2 regions of the Streptomyces sp. NPDC028711 genome follow, and region 1 is predicted to be linked to the other one. Evidence: riboswitches for the same ligand, from Rfam matches in the RefSeq annotation. Region 1 holds a riboswitch; the other holds the start of a gene.

Evidence for each region. A riboswitch is a leader RNA that binds a small molecule or an ion and turns the genes downstream of it on or off. The one in region 1 is predicted to bind glycine.
Region 2: it holds a riboswitch for glycine, as region 1 does, so the genes downstream of both, gcvT (glycine cleavage system aminomethyltransferase GcvT) here and gcvP (aminomethyl-transferring glycine dehydrogenase) in region 1, are expected to answer to the same signal.

Annotation. Positions count from the first base shown of each region.
Region 1 is NZ_JBVHUJ010000002.1:7,805-16,606, reverse strand. Features, by position in the region: gene ACZ4VK_RS05875 (glutamate-cysteine ligase family protein) at 1-718, opposite strand, end outside; gene ACZ4VK_RS05870 (hypothetical protein) at 1,199-1,789, shown strand; gene ACZ4VK_RS05865 (DUF5999 family protein) at 2,123-2,329, shown strand; gene gcvP (aminomethyl-transferring glycine dehydrogenase) at 2,427-5,312, opposite strand; glycine riboswitch at 5,490-5,589, opposite strand; gene ACZ4VK_RS05855 (PRC-barrel domain-containing protein) at 5,653-6,066, shown strand; gene ACZ4VK_RS05850 (DNA polymerase IV) at 6,193-7,560, opposite strand; gene bldO (whiB transcriptional repressor BldO) at 7,643-8,287, opposite strand; gene ACZ4VK_RS05840 (bifunctional nuclease family protein) at 8,480-8,802, opposite strand, start outside.
Region 2 is NZ_JBVHUJ010000012.1:43,476-52,277, reverse strand. Features, by position in the region: gene ACZ4VK_RS30230 (enhanced serine sensitivity protein SseB) at 65-805, opposite strand; gene ACZ4VK_RS30225 (AAA family ATPase) at 930-1,592, opposite strand; glycine riboswitch at 1,744-1,843, shown strand; glycine riboswitch at 1,845-1,956, shown strand; gene gcvT (glycine cleavage system aminomethyltransferase GcvT) at 2,016-3,149, shown strand; gene gcvH (glycine cleavage system protein GcvH) at 3,227-3,604, shown strand; gene ACZ4VK_RS30210 (serine hydroxymethyltransferase) at 3,636-4,904, shown strand; gene ACZ4VK_RS30205 (L-serine ammonia-lyase) at 5,063-6,433, shown strand; gene ACZ4VK_RS30200 (CopD family protein) at 6,620-7,528, opposite strand; gene ACZ4VK_RS30195 (EF-hand domain-containing protein) at 7,597-7,812, opposite strand; gene ACZ4VK_RS30190 (YncE family protein) at 7,915-8,802, opposite strand, start outside.

The DNA of each region.
Region 1 (8,802 bases):
GGAAGAGCGGCGGCCTGGACTCGCGCCACAGCTCACGGCCGAACACGAAGGGCGCGTTGGCGCCGAGCGCGATCTGGACGCCCGCCACCGCCTGAGACGCGTTCCACACGGCCGCGAACCGGGCCGGCGTCACCTGGAGGTGCAGCTGGACGGAGGTGCAGGCCGCCTCGGGCACGATCGACTCCGAGGTGGCGAGGAGTCGTTCCACGCCGTGGATGTCGAGCGTGAAGTCCTCGCCGCGGGCGGCGAGTATCTGGTCGTTGAGGAGCGTGTAGCGGTCGGCGGCCGACAGGTTCTCGAAGACCAGGTCGTCCTGCGTGAGCGTGGGAAGTATTCCGATCATGACGACACCGGCGTCGAGTTCGGCGGCCATGCGGTCGGCATATCCGATCCCGGTTCCGATCTCCTCGGCGAGCCGGTCGAATACGCGCCCGTCGAGCTGGTGGGGCGCGATGTTCACTTCGAGATTGAACATTCCGAGTTCCGTCTGGAAATCAGGGCTGGCGATCTTTTCGAGAACCGGCCCGTTGAGCATGCGGGGCAGCCCGTCGGCACCGGCGAGATTGAGTTCGATCTCCACGCCCATGAGATTGCGGGGCCGGTCGAACCGCTTCTCCGCCAGGAGCCTCGCCAGTCCCGCGAGACACTGCTGGAGCTTTCTCCGGTACTGCTGCCGGTCGGACGGGCCGAACCCGTCGGCCACGACCTTCTCCCCCATCGAAGCGTCCCTCCCCGAGCGGGCAGCCGCCACGGCGGCCGCGTGTCACGGACGATGATGCCCACCCCGCTGATCCACAACGCCTGCGGAAGAGGGGCGTCGGAGGATAGGCTGGATGCAGCACCCCAACAGCACATCCCGAAGGCACGGACAATCGACATATACCAATGTCCTATTGTCTTGGAACTCGGGGTCGACATTCAGCCGTCCAACTCCCCGAGGAATACGCAGGTGAGGGCGGCGCCACCAGATGATTCCGCTTCTGCGGCCCAGGTTTTACGGCCTGATGACGCCTTGTCAGGAATATCGGCGACGTCTAGCGGAAACACTCCGTGAACACGTGTCGTATAAACTCCGCGGACGAGGCAGAGTGTTGGCGCCCGGCCATGGCCCGATTGGCCCTCCTCTGGCCCCGCCGCCGACAGCGCCGTCGTACCTGCCCACGCGTCACCGTGTCTCCTGAGTGAGAGGCGACCCACCATGCTCCGACCCTCCCCGGCCCCTGCGCCGGCCCTCCGCAGCGTCCTCGCGGCCCTCGGCTCACCGACTGCCGTCCACGAGGCGCGAACCCCCGCGCTGCGGGCCGCGCAGGGACCACTGAGCCCCGAACTCCCCCTGCCCGTACACGTCCTGGGCGTCGCCGGAGCACCGGGGCAGGCGCCCCGGATCCGGCTCGCCGGCTGGCGTTTCCTGATCAGGAGCGGGGGCCGGGCGATCGCCGCCGCGGACACCATGCTCACCCCCGACGGCTGGTCCTTCTCGCACTTCTTCGAGGGCCCGTACGTCACCGCCACCGAGCGCGCGCTCCTCCAGGCCGAGGCGCTGCCCGTCCCGTACCAGCCGCGACTGCTGTCCGTACCGGAGCTGTACATGCAGACCCTCTGGCTGCACGCCGACCCGGAGGCGGACGGCGCCACCGCCGCCTTGGCCGCGGCCGACCTGTTGGTGCCGCTCGCCCCCGCGCCGCCGGGGATCGCGGCCCACCGCGCCTACCAGATCACCGACCTCCTGCCCGTGCTCAGTACGCGTCTCGCGCCGCCGCCCCTCATGGGCTCGCCGGCGCCCGCCTGATCCACCGCACGCGCACCGCCGCCCCGTGACCCGTCCGGGTCACGGGGCGCACTGCTGTCCGACGGGCCCGTACGAACACTCCGCCCGAACACCCCTCCCGGACGGACTAGCCCGCTGGGACCACCCCGAACCATCCGAAGGGACGGTGCAGTTGACCTGAACCGCCCCTGCGGGTGATGCGTCTTCCCAGGAAAGGACGAGCTGCCGCGAAATCCCTGCGGAAGCGCGTCCATGGGGCAAGACTGGGACCGGAACCGAACCGACCGGACGGGGGCGGCGATGAGCGCGAACAGCCGCAGGACATCCACCACGACGCAGCGAAAGAACCCACCCATGTGCCAGCACCAGCCTGCCTGTCCCACCGCCGACTCCGCCGACCGGGAGGCGGCCCGACTGACGGCACACCACCCGGAGCAGGGCTGGAGCCTGCTGTGCAACGGCGTCCTGCTCTTCGAGGACACCGGCGAACTGCTGCCGGACGGGCAGATCATCGACCCGCACCGGCCGCTGACGACGGGACAGGTGACGACCGCCGCCTGAGGACGGCGGCCGTCATCGTACGAGGGACGCGCGGGAAACACCGAGGGCCGGCCCGGAGAGACTCTCCGAACCGGCCCTCACGTCATGCGACGTGCTCTCAGTGGTCGTACTCGTCCAGCGGCGGGCAGGAGCAGACCAGGTTCCGGTCACCGAAGGCACCGTCGATACGACGGACCGGCGGCCAGTACTTGTCGGCGGCCGAGACCCCGGCCGGGAAGACCGCCTCGTCCCGCGTGTACGCGTGGTTCCACTCGCCGCCCAGCGCCGCCGCCGTGTGCGGGGCGTTGTGCAGCGGGTTGTCATCGGCGGGCCACTGGCCCGAGGCGACCTTCTCGATCTCGGTCCGGATCGCGATCATGGTGTCGCAGAAACGGTCCAGCTCGGTCAGGTCCTCGGACTCGGTCGGCTCGATCATCAGCGTGCCGGCCACCGGGAACGACATCGTCGGCGCGTGGAAGCCGTAGTCGATGAGGCGCTTCGCGATGTCGTCGACCGTGACGCCCGTCGCCTTCGACAGCGGGCGCAGGTCCACGATGCACTCGTGGGCGACAAGGCCGGCCGGGCCGGTGTAGAGCACCGGGAAGTGCGGCTCGAGGCGCTTGGCGATGTAGTTCGCCGCGAGGACGGCGACCTGGGTGGCGCGCTTGAGGCCCTCGCCGCCCATCAGACGCACGTACGACCACGAGATCGGCAGGATGCCGGCGGAGCCCCACGGGGCGGCCGAGATCGGACCGACACCGGTCTCCGGGCCCGCGGCGGGCTGGAGCGGGTGGTTCGGGAGGTAGGGGGCGAGGTGGGCGCGCACGCCGACGGGGCCGACGCCCGGACCGCCACCGCCGTGCGGGATGCAGAAGGTCTTGTGCAGGTTCAGGTGCGAGACGTCGCCGCCGAAGTGTCCCGGCTTGGCCAGGCCGACGAGCGCGTTGAGGTTGGCGCCGTCCACGTACACCTGGCCACCGGCCTCGTGCACCTCGGCGCAGATGTCGGCGACGTGCTCCTCGAAGACGCCGTGCGTCGACGGGTAGGTGATCATCAGGACGGACAGCTCGTCGCGGTACTGCGCGATCTTGGCGCGCAGGTCCTCGACGTCGACCTCGCCGTCGTCGGCAGTCTTGACGACGACGACCTTCATGCCGGCCATCACCGCGGAGGCGGCGTTGGTGCCGTGCGCGGAGGACGGGATGAGGCAGACCGTGCGCTGCTCGTCGCCGTTGGCGCGGTGGTAGGCGCGGACGGCGAGGAGGCCGGCCAGCTCGCCCTGCGAACCGGCGTTGGGCTGGATCGACACCTTGTCGTAGCCGGTGACCTCGGCGAGGCGCTCCTCGAGCTCGGTGATGAGCGTGAGGTAGCCCTGCGCCTGCTCGACCGGGGCGAAGGGGTGGATCTGACCGAACTCGGGCCAGGTCACCGCCTCCATCTCGGTCGTCGCGTTCAGCTTCATGGTGCAGGAGCCGAGCGGGATCATGCCGCGGTCGAGCGCGTAGTCACGGTCCGCGAGCTTGCGCAGGTAGCGCAGCATCGAGGTCTCGGAGCGGTGTGCGTGGAAGACCGGGTGGGTCATGTACGCGTCGGAGCGCAGCAGAGCCTCGGGCAGCGTGTCCTCGGCCGTGGCGTCGAGCGCCTCGACATCGGCCGTGACGCCGAAGGCGGCCCACACGGCGGCGAGCTGCTCGCGGGTGGTGGTCTCGTCGCAGGACATGGACACGTGGTCGGCGTCGACGCGGTAGAGGTTGACGCCGGCCTCGCGTGCGGCGGCCACGACCTCGTCGGCCCTGCCGGGCACGCGCGCGGTGAGGGTGTCGAAGAAGGCGCCCTGGGTGAGCTCCACGCCCCCGGCCGTCAGACCGGCTGCGAGGATCGCGGCGTACCGGTGGGTGCGGCGCGCGATGCCCTTGAGGCCCTCGGGGCCGTGGTAGACGGCGTACATGCCGGCCATGACGGCGAGCAGCACCTGAGCGGTACAGATGTTGCTGGTGGCCTTCTCGCGGCGGATGTGCTGCTCGCGGGTCTGCAGGGCGAGGCGGTACGCGCGGTTGCCGTCGGCGTCGACGGAGACACCCACCAGACGACCGGGCAGGGAGCGGGCGTGCTTGTCCTGGACGGCCATGTAGCCGGCGTGGGGACCGCCGAAGCCCATGGGCACACCGAACCGCTGCGTCGTTCCCACCGCGATGTCCGCGCCCAGCTCGCCGGGCGAGGTGAGCAGGGTGAGCGCGAGCAGGTCGGCGGCGACGGTGACGATCGCGCCGAGCTCGTGGGCGGCGTCGATCAGCGGCTTGATGTCGCGGACGGCGCCGGAGGCACCCGGGTACTGCACGAGCACGCCGAAGACACCGCGCTCGGCGACCTCGGCGGGAATGCCCTCGCTCAGGTCGGCGACGACGACCTCGACACCGGTCGGCTCGGCGCGGGTCTCGATGACGGCGATCGTCTGCGGGAGGGCGTCGGCGTCGACGAGGAAGACACCGTTCTTGACCTTGCCGACACGGCGGGACAGCGACATCGCCTCGGCGGCGGCCGTGCCCTCGTCGAGCAGGGAGGCACCGGAGGTGGGCAGTCCGGTCAGGTCGGCGACGACCGTCTGGAAGTTCAGCAGGGCCTCGAGGCGCCCCTGCGAGATCTCCGGCTGGTACGGCGTGTACGCGGTGTACCAGGCCGGGTTCTCCATCACGTTCCGCAGGATCACCGGCGGGGTGAAGGTCCCGTAGTAGCCGAGACCGATCATGGGCGCGAGGACCTGGTTGCGGTCGGCGAGCGTACGCAGCTCGGCGAGGACCTCGGCCTCCGTGCGCGCGGCCGGCAGGCCCAGCGCCTCGGTGTTCTTGATGACGTCCGGCACCGCGGCGGCCGTGAGCTCGTCGAGGGAGCCGTAGCCGACCTGGGCGAGCATCTTGGCGCGCGCCTCGGCGTCGGGCCCGATGTGCCGCTGCTCGAACGGGATGCCCTGTTCGAGTTCGGAGAGCGGAATGCGGTTGACGGTCATGTGCGGAGGCCTCCTGGTCGTCACGACCTGCGAGGGGCACCACGGCGCGGGTACCCGGACGGCCTCCCCCTCTGTCATCTCAACCTGAGAGTTTCACCGGCACGCCTCGCGGCACGCCGGCTTTCACCGTCGGTGAGAGCGCATGCCGTCGGACACCGCTCTGCTTTCCAGAGTGACCTCGTCCGCGCGGTACAGGGGCCTGAGAGATTCCGGGGAGGATTTGCTCCTTCGGCGCCCTCCGGAAGATTTCTCCGGGGGACTCTCCCGCACGGGGTCGACAGCCACAGCCAGCCTACCAGCGCGGTTACGGCTCCTGTCGCTCAAGTGGCCGACATCCCAGATGTGCACTTTCGTAGGGGTAGAGCAGTTGCGACCAGTTGGAGGGACCGTGCAGACCGACATCGATCCGCGCAGCCTGATCGGCCGCAAGGCGTTCGACCGTGATGGACACAAGATCGGAACCGTCGACGAGGTGTACCTGGACGACGCGACCGGCATACCGGAGTGGGCGGCGGTCCGCACCGGCCTCTTCAGCCGGGACGCCTTCGTCCCCCTGGACCCGAGCGAACTCCTCGACGACGGACTCCACATCCCGTACGAGCGGGCCCTCATCAAGGACGCCCCCGACTTCGGCGTGGGCCGCCACCTCTCCCCCGAACAGGAACTCCAGCTCTACCGCCACTACAGCCTGACGCTCCCCCCACCCCCCTCGGACGCCCCGGACACGGACTTCGGCCGCCTGGCAGGCCAGTAGCCCCCCAGCGCCGCCCACCCCTCCGCCGGCCGCCGGCGGCGCGGGCCCCCGGCAAGGACGACCGCATCCGCGCACCGACCCGCCACGGCCTGCACGGGCCGGGCCCCCGTCCCGGCCCCCACGCCGTCACCCGTCCCCGGCACCACCCCGCACCAACGGCAACGCCTCCCCCGGCGCCAGCTCCGGATCGTCCACCGCGAAGGTCCGCACGCGCCCCGGCTCCGACCACGGCACCTCGAACCGCACCGTGACCCGCCCGACCCCACTGCCCTGGACCCACCCCGCCCCGTACACGGCGTGATGTACGTCATGTCCCGGCGCCCAGTGCCGCTCCGCGGTCACCGGAGCGTCGGGCTCGGTCGCGCCGGAGTCCTCGGCCGCGGCCTCGGCGGCATCCGCCTCACCCCCGGCCGCGCTCTCCGCCTCCGCCTGCGCGAACAGGTCCTCCTGCGTGTAGTCCGCGAGCCCACTGACCCCGACGCCCAGCAGCCGCACGCCTCCCGTCGTGTCCACCGCGTCGAGCAGCCGCCCCGCCGCCTCCCGCACCACGCCGGGGTCGTCCGTGGGCCCCCGGAGCGTCTCGGACCGGGTCAGGGTCGAGAAGTCGTACCGCCGCACCTTGAGCACGATCGTCCGCCCCGAGTGCCCCGAGGTCCGCAGCCGCCCCACGCACCGCTCCGCGAGCCGCTCCACCTCGGTCCTGATCCGCACACGGTCGTGGAGGTCCACGTCGAAGGTGTCCTCGACCGACACCGACTTGGCGTCCCGCTCGGCCACCACGGGCCGATCGTCGTACCCCCGGGCCATCCGGTACAGGGAGGTCCCGTGCGCCCGCCCGAGGAGCCGTACGAGCTCGTCCTCGCCCGCCTCCGCGAGGTCGGACACCGTGGTCATGCCGGCCCGCCGCAGATGCTCCCCGGTCGCCGGACCGACACCCGGCAGGATCCGTACGGAACGCGGCCCGAGGAGTTCCCGCTCGGTACCGGGTTCGATCAGCACCAGCCCGTCGGGCTTGGCCTCCTCGGAGGCGATCTTCGCGATCATCTTGGAGCCCGCGAGCCCCACCGACCCCGTCAGGCCCGTCGTCGCGAGGATGTCGCCCCGCAGCCGCTCCCCTGCGGAGCGGGCGCTCGCGCTGTCGTCGGCGATCCCCCCGGCCTCCAGGTCGACGAAGGCCTCGTCGAGGCTGAGCGGCTCCACCAGCGGGGAGAGCCGTCCGAGCAGCTCCATGACCTGCTCGCTGATCGACCGGTAGAAGGCGAAGCGGGGGACGAGGTAGGCCGCGTTCGGCGCGAGCCGTCGCGCCTGACCCATGGGCATGGCCGAGTGCACTCCGAACCTGCGTGCCTCGTACGAGGCGGTGGCGACGACCCCGCGTGGCCCCAGACCGCCGACGACCACGGGTTTTCCGCGCAGGCTGGGCTTCGCCGCCTGCTCGGCGGCGGCGAAGAACGCATCCATGTCGAGATGCAGGATCGTCGGCGCGGCTCTCACGCCTCCGATGCTGCCCTACGCCACTGACAACGCCGCCACACCACCGCGCGCCGCGAGGGTCGCCCGGGCCTGCGGACGAACCTCAGACCGCCTTGTCGCGCCGCCGTCTCGCCAGCTCGTCCCCCGGGTTGTGTCCCACGAGCGTCTCGCCCGTGTCGACCCGCTCCCCGTGCAGCTGCGAGAGCGCCGACTCGACGTCCCGCCACACCACACCCACGGCGATGCCGAAGACACCCTGCCCGCCCTGGAGGAGATCGACGACCTCGTCGGGCGAGGAGCACTCGTACACCGTGGCCCCGTCGCTCATGAGCGTCATCCGCTCCAGGTCCCGGAATCCCCGGGCGCGCAGGTGCTGCACGGCGGCCCGGATGTTCTGGAGGGCCACCCCGGTGTCGAGGAAACGCTTGACGATCTTCAACACGACCACGTCGCGGAAGCTGTAGAGCCGCTGTGTCCCCGACCCGTACGCGGGACGTACGCTCGGCTCCACGAGCCCCGTACGCGCCCAATAGTCCAGCTGGCGATAGGTGATCCCGGCCGCCGCGCAAGCCGTCGGGCCTCGATAGCCGACCACCTCGCCGGCCGCGCCCGGCCCCGTACCGCCCGGTCCGGTGCCCGCACCGGCGTCCGTACCGAAGTCGCCCACACTGCCGTGAAGCGGATACGGACCGCTCTCTCCGGACGCGCGTCCGAGCGAGCTCCCTGCCGTACCGTCCGCGCTGCTCATCACGCCGACCCTCCGTCCTTGACCTGCCCACACGAAGGTAGGCAGTCACCCGGGGTGCGTCAACGATCGCCACACTCGGCACGCCGAGTGATAATCACCCTGAGAGTGGTTTGCCGTGTCTCTCCCCGGGGAAAGGCTACTCGAATGCCCTGACGGCACCCCGCGAACGGCCCGCGGCCGCGTCGCTCAGCGTCACTGACTGTTGGTCCCGAAGTCCTCCGGTGAGATCTGGTCGAGGAACTCGCGGAACTTCTCCACCTCGTCCTCCTGCTCGTCCGGAATCGCGATACCGGCGTCGTCCAGGACACCGTCACTGCCGTAGATCGGCGTCCCTGTCCGCAGGGCCAGTGCTATCGCGTCCGACGGCCGCGCACTCACCTCGACGCCGCTGGCGAAGACCAGCTCGGCGTAGAAGACCCCGTCACGCAGATCCGTGATGCGGACTTCGGTGAGTTCCTGCCCCACGGCCTCCAGCACGTCCTTGAACAGGTCGTGCGTCAGCGGCCGCGGCGGGG
Region 2 (8,802 bases), on a different contig from region 1:
GCCCCTCTTCCGTTCACCACGTTCGTCCAGCTACCGATTCAGTTCAGCTTAAGCAGGGGGCCGGTCACACGGCGGCGCGCTGGTAGAAGGGGCGTACCCGCTCCAGCATCCAGTCGCCGACCGGGTCCTGGGCCATGTCGAGCAGGATCAGGTTGACGGGCCAGGCGACCTCGACCCGGCCGAGGGCGCGGCCCAGGGCGTCCAGGGGCGCGTTGCGGTCGACGCCGTCCCAGGCGGCGAGCTGGACGCCGATGAAGAGGGCGGGTTCGGTGCCCTCGACGCTGGCGAGGGCACGGCGGGCGGTGATCACGACGCCGGTGGCCTCGAACTCGGCGGAGGCGGCGGCGAGGAAGTCGACGGGATCGTCCTGCCAGTCGGGCTCGAAGAGGCGGACGCGGCCGCCGGTGGCGGGGCCGTCGAGCGGGGTGCGGCCGACGCGGCAGAGCTCGGCGACGGCCGGCGGGGGCAGCGGGACACCGACGGTGCCGCCGGGGTTCACGGCGATGCCGAGCTGCGGGGGCAGGCCGCGGGCGAAGTCGCGGGCGGGAGCGACGGTGAAGGACATGTGACCGCCGACACAGGCGAGGAACTGCTGCTCGGAGCTGAAGACGGGGACGTAGGCCGCGCCGTCGAGCTCCATGGTGGGGAGGTCGAGGTCGGGGCTGTCGGGTCCGCCGCCGTTGGGCAGGGGCACCCAGATCGGGCTGCGGCCGAGCACCTCGACAAGGCGGCCGCCGGCCGCGGGATTGCCGAGGGATGCGGCAAGGACCTCTTCCAGCTCATTACCCGGCCACGTCACGTCCACGGTCCCGTTTCCCCTTCTCGCACGGCCTGCCGCACCGGCCGCCCCGGCAGCACCCTAACGCCGCCCCGGGGGCGTCGTGGCCCAAAGGGTACGGAACGAAAGCGCACCGGGGCCGGGGGGTCCGTCAGCCGGTCTCCCGGAAGCCGATCTTCCGCAGGGCGTCCGCCGCGTCCCGGTCGAGCAGGGTGGCCGAGGCGCAGCCGTGCGGGAGGCGCCCGGACTCGGCGGCCTCGACGAGCCTGCCGACGGCCCGCCGGTGCCGGGCGAAGGCGTAGGCGGAGACGCCCCGGCCGCGGGCGCGCTGGCCCTCGCGTGCGGTGTCGGGGGAGACATCGAGGAGGAGCAGGTGGAGGGACCGGCCGCGGCGGCGGGCCTCGCGGGCAAGCCAGCCGCGCACCCAGGACTGGGTGCCGCAGTCGTGCACGACCACTCCGGCGCCGGAGCGCAGGGCGCGGCGCAGTCCCGCGTAGTGCGCGAGCCGGACCAGGGGGCGGTAGACGGCGTACGGCAGGAAGGGGGGCATCCGGGCCTCCCAGCGCTCGCGGGCGTCCTGGGAGTCGATGCCGGTGCCCTCGGCGGCGCGCTTCATGAGGGTCGACTTGCCGCTGCCGGGGAGCCCGGAGACGACCACGAGGTCGCCGGCCGCGAAGGTGAGGGCGCGGGGGGCCCGGCCGCCGCGCTCGCGCAGGTCGCGCAGGAGACGGCCGCGGCCGCGGGTCCTGGCGCGGGCGCGCTGTGACGGTATGCCGGTACTCGGCGCGCACGCGCCGCTGTGCTGGATCCTCATCGCTTCTCCCCCTGCCGGGCCTTGGGAGACCCTTGCCCACAAAGTGTAAAGAAACGGTAATGGGACACAAGCGATATGCCCCGCCGAGCTCGCGTGCAATGATGTGCCCGCCAGGCGCGCACAGTCGCCACACAATCGCATACCGGCCGCTCGAATCCGCGCGGGAGAGTTCCGGACCGCACCGCGTGTCCGGACGCCGAAGGAGCAAGACCCTCCCTTGAATCTCTCAGGCCCCGTACCGCGCGGATGAGGCAGATCTGAAAAGCGGGACACCCTGCCGTGTCCCCACCCAAGGTGCAAGCCGATCTCTCGGTGACGAGATGCTCTCGGTGAACCTCTCAGGTTCCATGACAGATGGGGAGGACGTCCTCGCCGTCATGTGTTTCGTCACCGATCACGCCCTTGGGACCCGGGAGCCACCCCATGAGCACTGCCCCCCGTCTGACCGCCCTCGACGCCCTGCACCGCTCGCTGGGCGCGACCATGACCGACTTCGCGGGCTGGGACATGCCGCTCCGCTACGCCAGCGAGCGCGACGAGCACAACGCCGTCCGCACGGCCGCCGGCCTCTTCGACCTCTCCCACATGGGCGAGATCACGGTGACGGGCCCGCAGGCCGTCGACCTGCTCGACTTCGCCCTCGTCGGCAACATCTCCACGGTGGGCAACGGCCGCGCCCGTTACACGATGATCTGCCAGGAGGACGGCGGCATCCTCGACGACCTGATCGTCTACCGCCTCGGCGAGACGGAGTACATGGTCGTCGCCAACGCCTCCAACGCGCAGATCGTCCTGGACGCCCTGGTGGCCCGCTCCGCGGCTCATGGGGGTTTCGACGCCGAGGTCCGCGACGACCGCGACGCGTACGCCCTCATCGCCGTCCAGGGCCCGGAGTCCCCCGGCATCCTGAAGTCGATCACCGACGCCGACCTGGACGGTCTGAAGTACTACGCCGGCCTGCCCGGCACGGTCGCGGGCGTGCCCGCGCTGATCGCCCGTACCGGCTACACCGGCGAGGACGGCTTCGAGCTGTTCCTGAAGCCCGAGCACGCCGAGGGCGTGTGGAAGGCGCTCACCGAGGCGGGCGAGGGCGTCGGCCTCATCCCCTGTGGTCTGTCCTGCCGTGACACCCTCCGCCTGGAGGCCGGCATGCCGCTCTACGGCCACGAGCTGACCACCGCCCTCACCCCCTTCGACGCCGGCCTCGGCCGGGTCGTGAAGTTCGAGAAGACGACCAACGGCGGCGACTTCGTCGGCCGCAAGGCGCTGGAGGCCGCCGCCGAGCGCGCGGCGACCAACCCGCCGCGCAAGCTCGTCGGCCTGGTCGCCGAGGGCCGCCGGGTCCCCCGCGCGGGCTTCTCCGTCGTCAAGGACGGCGAGGTCATCGGCGAGGTCACGTCGGGCGCGCCGTCGCCGACGCTCGGAAAGCCGATCGCGATGGCGTACGTGGACGCGGCGCACGCCGAGCCCGGCACCCAGGGTGTAGGTGTGGACATCCGCGGCACCCACGAGCCGTACGAGGTCGTGGCGCTCCCGTTCTACAAGCGCCAGAAGTGACGCAGTCGTCTCATCCCGGGTCTCATCCCGCGAGACCCACGTTCATCAGCACTCCCCCGATCCAGGAGAATCAGGTCATGAGCAACCCCCAGCAGCTGCGGTACACCAAGGAGCACGAGTGGCTGTCGGACGCCGAGGAGGGCGTCTCGACCGTCGGCATCACGGAGTTCGCCGCCAACGCGCTCGGTGACGTCGTCTACGCCCAGCTCCCGGCCGTCGGCGACACCGTCACCGCGGGCGAGACCTGCGGTGAGCTGGAGTCGACGAAGTCGGTGAGCGACCTGTACTCCCCGGTCACGGGTGAGGTCGTCGCCGCCAACCAGGACGTGGTGGACGACCCGTCGCTGGTGAACACGGCTCCGTTCGCGGGTGGCTGGCTGTTCAAGGTGCGCGTCACGGGCGAGCCGGAAGAGCTGCTCACCGCCGACGAGTACACCGCGTTCTCCGCCGGCTGAGACCGGGCCCGAGACCCTTAGGGATCGATTCATGTCGCTTCTGAACACTCCCCTCCACGAGCTGGACCCGGACGTCGCCGCCGCCGTCGACGCCGAGCTCCGCCGTCAGCAGTCCACCCTCGAGATGATCGCCTCGGAGAACTTCGCTCCGGTCGCCGTCATGGAGGCGCAGGGCTCCGTCCTCACCAACAAGTACGCCGAGGGCTACCCCGGCCGCCGCTACTACGGCGGCTGCGAGCACGTCGACGTCGCCGAGCAGATCGCGATCGACCGGATCAAGGACCTGTTCGGCGCCGAGTACGCCAACGTCCAGCCGCACTCCGGCGCCTCCGCGAACCAGGCCGCCCTCTTCGCCATCGCCCAGCCCGGCGACACGATCCTGGGTCTCGACCTGGCGCACGGCGGTCACCTCACCCACGGCATGCGCCTGAACTTCTCGGGCAAGCAGTTCAACGTGGTCGCGTACCACGTGGACGACGCCGGTCTCGTCGACATGGCCGAGGTCGAGCGCCTCGCCAAGGAGCACCGCCCCAAGGTGATCATCGCGGGCTGGTCCGCCTACCCGCGCCAGCTGGACTTCGCCGAGTTCCGCCGGATCGCCGACGAGGTCGAGGCCTACCTGTGGGTCGACATGGCCCACTTCGCGGGCCTGGTCGCCGCCGGTCTGCACCCGAACCCGGTCGAGTACGCGGACGTGGTGACCTCCACCACGCACAAGACGCTCGGCGGCCCCCGCGGCGGCATCATCCTGGCGAAGAAGGCGTTCGCCAAGAAGCTGAACTCCTCGGTCTTCCCCGGTTTCCAGGGCGGCCCGCTGGAGCACGTGATCGCGGCCAAGGCCGTCTCCTTCAAGGTCGCGGCCTCGGAGGAGTTCAAGGAGCGCCAGCAGCGCACCCTGGACGGCGCCCGCATCATCGCCGAGCGCCTGGTCCAGGACGACGTCACCGCCCACGGTGTCTCCGTCCTGTCCGGCGGCACCGACGTCCACCTGCTCCTCGTCGACCTGCGCGACAGCGAGCTGGACGGCCAGCAGGCCGAGGACCGTCTCCACGAGGTCGGCATCACGGTCAACCGGAACGCCGTTCCGAACGACCCGCGCCCGCCGATGGTCACCTCGGGTCTGCGCATCGGTACGCCGGCGCTCGCGACCCGCGGCTTCCAGGCCGAGGACTTCACCGAGGTCGGCGACATCATCGCGGAGACCCTGAAGCCCGGCTTCGACGCCGAGAAGGCCGCCTCGCTGAAGGCCCGGGTGACGGCGCTCGCCGACAAGCACCCGCTGTACCCCGGCCTGAAGTAGTTTCGTACCCTTTTGTTCGTACGGACGTTTGGGGCATCGCGCACACTGAAAGGTGAGCGCGGTGCCCCACCCCATGTCGCGCCCGTTCCTGATCTTCCCGCTCCGTTCTGCACCACCCCGGCAGACAACGGCGTCTAGCCCCCACAAGGAGTCCCCCCGTGGCCATCTCGGTCTTCGACCTGTTCTCGATCGGCATCGGCCCGTCCAGCTCCCACACGGTGGGACCGATGCGCGCGGCCCGGATGTTCGCCCGCCGGCTGAAGAACGAGGGCCTGCTCGCCGGCACCGCGAAGGTACGGGCGGAGCTGTACGGCTCGCTCGGCGCCACCGGCCACGGCCACGGCACCCCGAAGGCGGTCCTCCTCGGCCTGGAGGGCAGCTCGCCCCGCACGGTGAACGTGGAGACCGCCGACGACGAGGTCGAGCGGATCAAGTCGAGCGGCCGGCTCAACCTCCTCGGCGCGCACGAGATCCCCTTCGACTTCGACGCCGACCTGATCCTGCACCGGCGCAAGGCGCTCCCGTACCACGCCAACGGGATGACGATCTTCGCGTACGACGCGGAGGGCGGCCTCGTCCTGGAGAAGACGTACTACTCGGTGGGCGGCGGCTTCGTCGTCGACGAGGACGCCGTCGCGGGCGAGAACCCGATCGTCCCCGACGACACCGTCCTGAAGTACCCCTTCCGCACCGGTGACGAGCTGCTCCGTCTCGCCAAGGAGACCGGTCTCTCGATCTCCGCGCTGATGCTGGAGAACGAGAAGGCCTGGCGCACCGAGGACGAGATCCGCGCGGGCCTCCTGGAGATCTGGCGGGTCATGCAGTCCTGCGTCTCGCGCGGCATGTCCCGCGAGGGCATCCTGCCGGGCGGTCTCAAGGTGCGCCGCCGCGCCGCGAACTCCGCCCGCAAGCTGCGCTCCGAGGGCAACCCGGCGGCGCACTCGATGGAGTGGATCACCCTCTACGCGATGGCCGTGAACGAGGAGAACGCTGCGGGCGGCCGGGTGGTCACCGCTCCGACGAACGGCGCGGCCGGCATCATCCCCGCGGTCCTGCACTACTACATGAACTTCGTGCCCGGCGCCGACGACGACGGCGTCGTCCGCTTCCTGCTCGCCGCCGGCGCGGTCGGCATGCTCTTCAAGGAGAACGCCTCCATCTCCGGCGCCGAGGTCGGCTGCCAGGGCGAGGTCGGCTCGGCCTGCTCGATGGCGGCGGGCGCGCTCGCCGAGGTCCTCGGCGGCAGCCCCGAGCAGGTGGAGAACGCGGCCGAGATCGGCATGGAGCACAACCTGGGCCTGACCTGCGACCCGGTCGGCGGCCTGGTCCAGATCCCGTGCATCGAGCGCAACGGCATGGCGGCGGTCAAGGCCGTCACGGCGGCGAAGATGTCGATGCGCGGCGACGGCAGCCACCTGGTCTCCCTCGACAAGGTCATCAAGACCATGAAGGAGACCGGCGCGGACATGAGCGTCAAGTACAAGGAGACCGCGCGGGGCGGGCTCGCGGTGAACATCATCGAGTGCTGAATCGGTTGTTCACGTGAGGGGCCCGTGTCGGGCGGCGCGCGCCGCCCGACACGGGCCCCTTTCGGAGTTCCGGCGTCCATGCGTCACGCCAGGGCCGGCACCACGCTCCGGCCCGTCTCGCACTCCGAATGGACCCATGCGTTCCGGCCAAAGGGCCGGAGGGCGGCACGGTCGCCCGGCCGGTGGTCAGGGCCCGAGGCCGCCCGGGTCCGGCACCACGGTCAGGAGCGCCGATACGACCATGATCGCCGCGAGTACGGACACCTCCACGCGCGCGGGTGCCTGGGCGTTCCCGCCGGAGAGCATCCGCCCCCGGGCGGCGAGCGCCAGCAGGCTCGCCCCGCCGAACAGCACCAGCTTCACGAGCAGCACCCTGCCGTAACCGGTGCTCAGGACGGCGTCCAGGGGCAGCTTGCGCAGGGTCGAGACGGTGCCGGTCACCGCGAGGGCGGCGTACACCCACGCGGCCATCCGGGCGTACCGGACGAGGACGTCCCGCCCGCCGCCGCGCAGCCTCATGGTGCGGAGCACGTACAGGAGGGTGCCGGCCCAGAGGGAGGCGGCGGTGAGGTGGACGAGGGTGAGGCCGGCCCCGAGGAGGGGCTGGTGCGTCTCGGGGTGGGCGCGCATCGCCTCGGCGCCGACGGCGACGGCGAGCGGCAGGACGGCGAGCGCGGGGCGCCGGGAGGCGGCGCAGAGGGCGGCCAGGACGAAGGCATTGGCCGTGACCAGCAGGAGACGGCCCTCACGCAGTCCGTAGACGACGGTCGGGCTCAGTCCGCTGACGGCGGTGAAGAGCATCAGGAGCCCGGCCGACGCGGCCGCGGCGAGGAGGGCGGCGGGTGCGGACCAGGCGCGGGGCCGTAACCCCGGGCCGGCGAGCCGGCTGCCGGCGAGTTCACCGACGTGTACGGCCAGACCGGTGAGGACGAGGAGCCGCAGCAGCGTGGTGGTGCCGGCGGCGGGTATCCGGAGCTCGCCCGTGCCCGTCTGGGCTATGCCACCGCCCAGCAGGGCGACGACGAGGACGGCGACAACGGCGAGGACCGCCGCTGTCAGACGGCTCGGGGTACCTAGGGGTCCGGGAAGCGTCACCGGACGATCGTCACCGAGCCCCGGGCGGGCGGCAACTCAGGGTTGCCCGGCCCCGCCCGGGCCGCGGGTCAGGCCTTGCTGAGGTGCGCCCAGAACTCGTCCCAGGACAGAACGCCGTCGCCGTTGGCGTCGCGCTGCTTGATGAGGACCTCGGCCACCGTCTCGGTGACGTTGAAGTCGCCCAGCTGCGCCATGACGCTCTTGTACTCCGCGGCGGTGATGAAGCCGTCCCCGTCCACGTCGTACCGGTTGAATGCCGTGCGTGCCGACTCGATGTCCGCCACTGCTTCCGCCCCTTCTTGGTGCTTCTCTGACGGTGGTCAGATTAGCTGGCCCGGCGGTGCCTGATGAGCGGGGCCACCCGGCGCTGCTCGTGGCCCACCGAGCTACCGGAAGATGCCCGTGTGGCCCAGGGAGTAGCGGCCCGGCTGGGGGTACACCGCGAGGCCGTGGGGACCGCCGCCGACCGGGATGCGGGCGAGCTGCTTTCCGGTGGTGGTGTCGATGGCGTAGACCTCGGAATCGTAGCGGCCGGAGAGCCACAGGACCTTGCCGTCGGCGGAGACGCCTCCCATGTCGGGGGAGCCGCCGTCCGGGAGCCACCACTTCTTGGTGAGCCTGTCCTTGGCGAAGTCGAAGACGGAGATCGAGCCCTCGCCGCGGTTGGGCACGTACATCTCGCGCGAGTCCCGGCTGATGTAGAGCCCGTGGCAGCCCTTGCCGGTGGGGAGGAGCTGGGGCGTGGTGAACTTCTCGCCGTCCAGGACCCACATGCCGTGGGCCATCATGTCGGCGACGTAGAAGGTCCTGCCGTCGGGGGAGATCTTCACGTCCTGCGGCATGGCGCCCTCGAAGGGCAGTTTCTGCTGGCCGATGACCTCCATCTTCTCCGTGTCGACCTTGAGCAGTTCGCCGGAGAACTCGCAGGAGACGACGAAGTACCGTCCGTCGGCGGAGAAGTCGGCGTGGTTGACGCCGTAGCAGCTGACCGGGACGGTCTTCTTCCGTTCCATGGTGTGCGGGTCGCGGAAGACGAGTTCGCGGTCGAGCGAGGCCATCACGATGGCGTACTTGCCGTTGGGCGTGAAGTAGAGGTTGTACGGGTCGTGGACCTCGACGGGCTTGCCGGCGACACCGGTGGCGGGGTCGATGGGCGTGAGGGTGTGGCCCCGGTTGTTGTTGACCCAGAGCGTCTTCATGTCCCAGGAGGGCACGACGTGCTGGGGCTGGATGCCGACGGGGATCGTCTCGATGACCTGGTAGGTGGCCGGGTC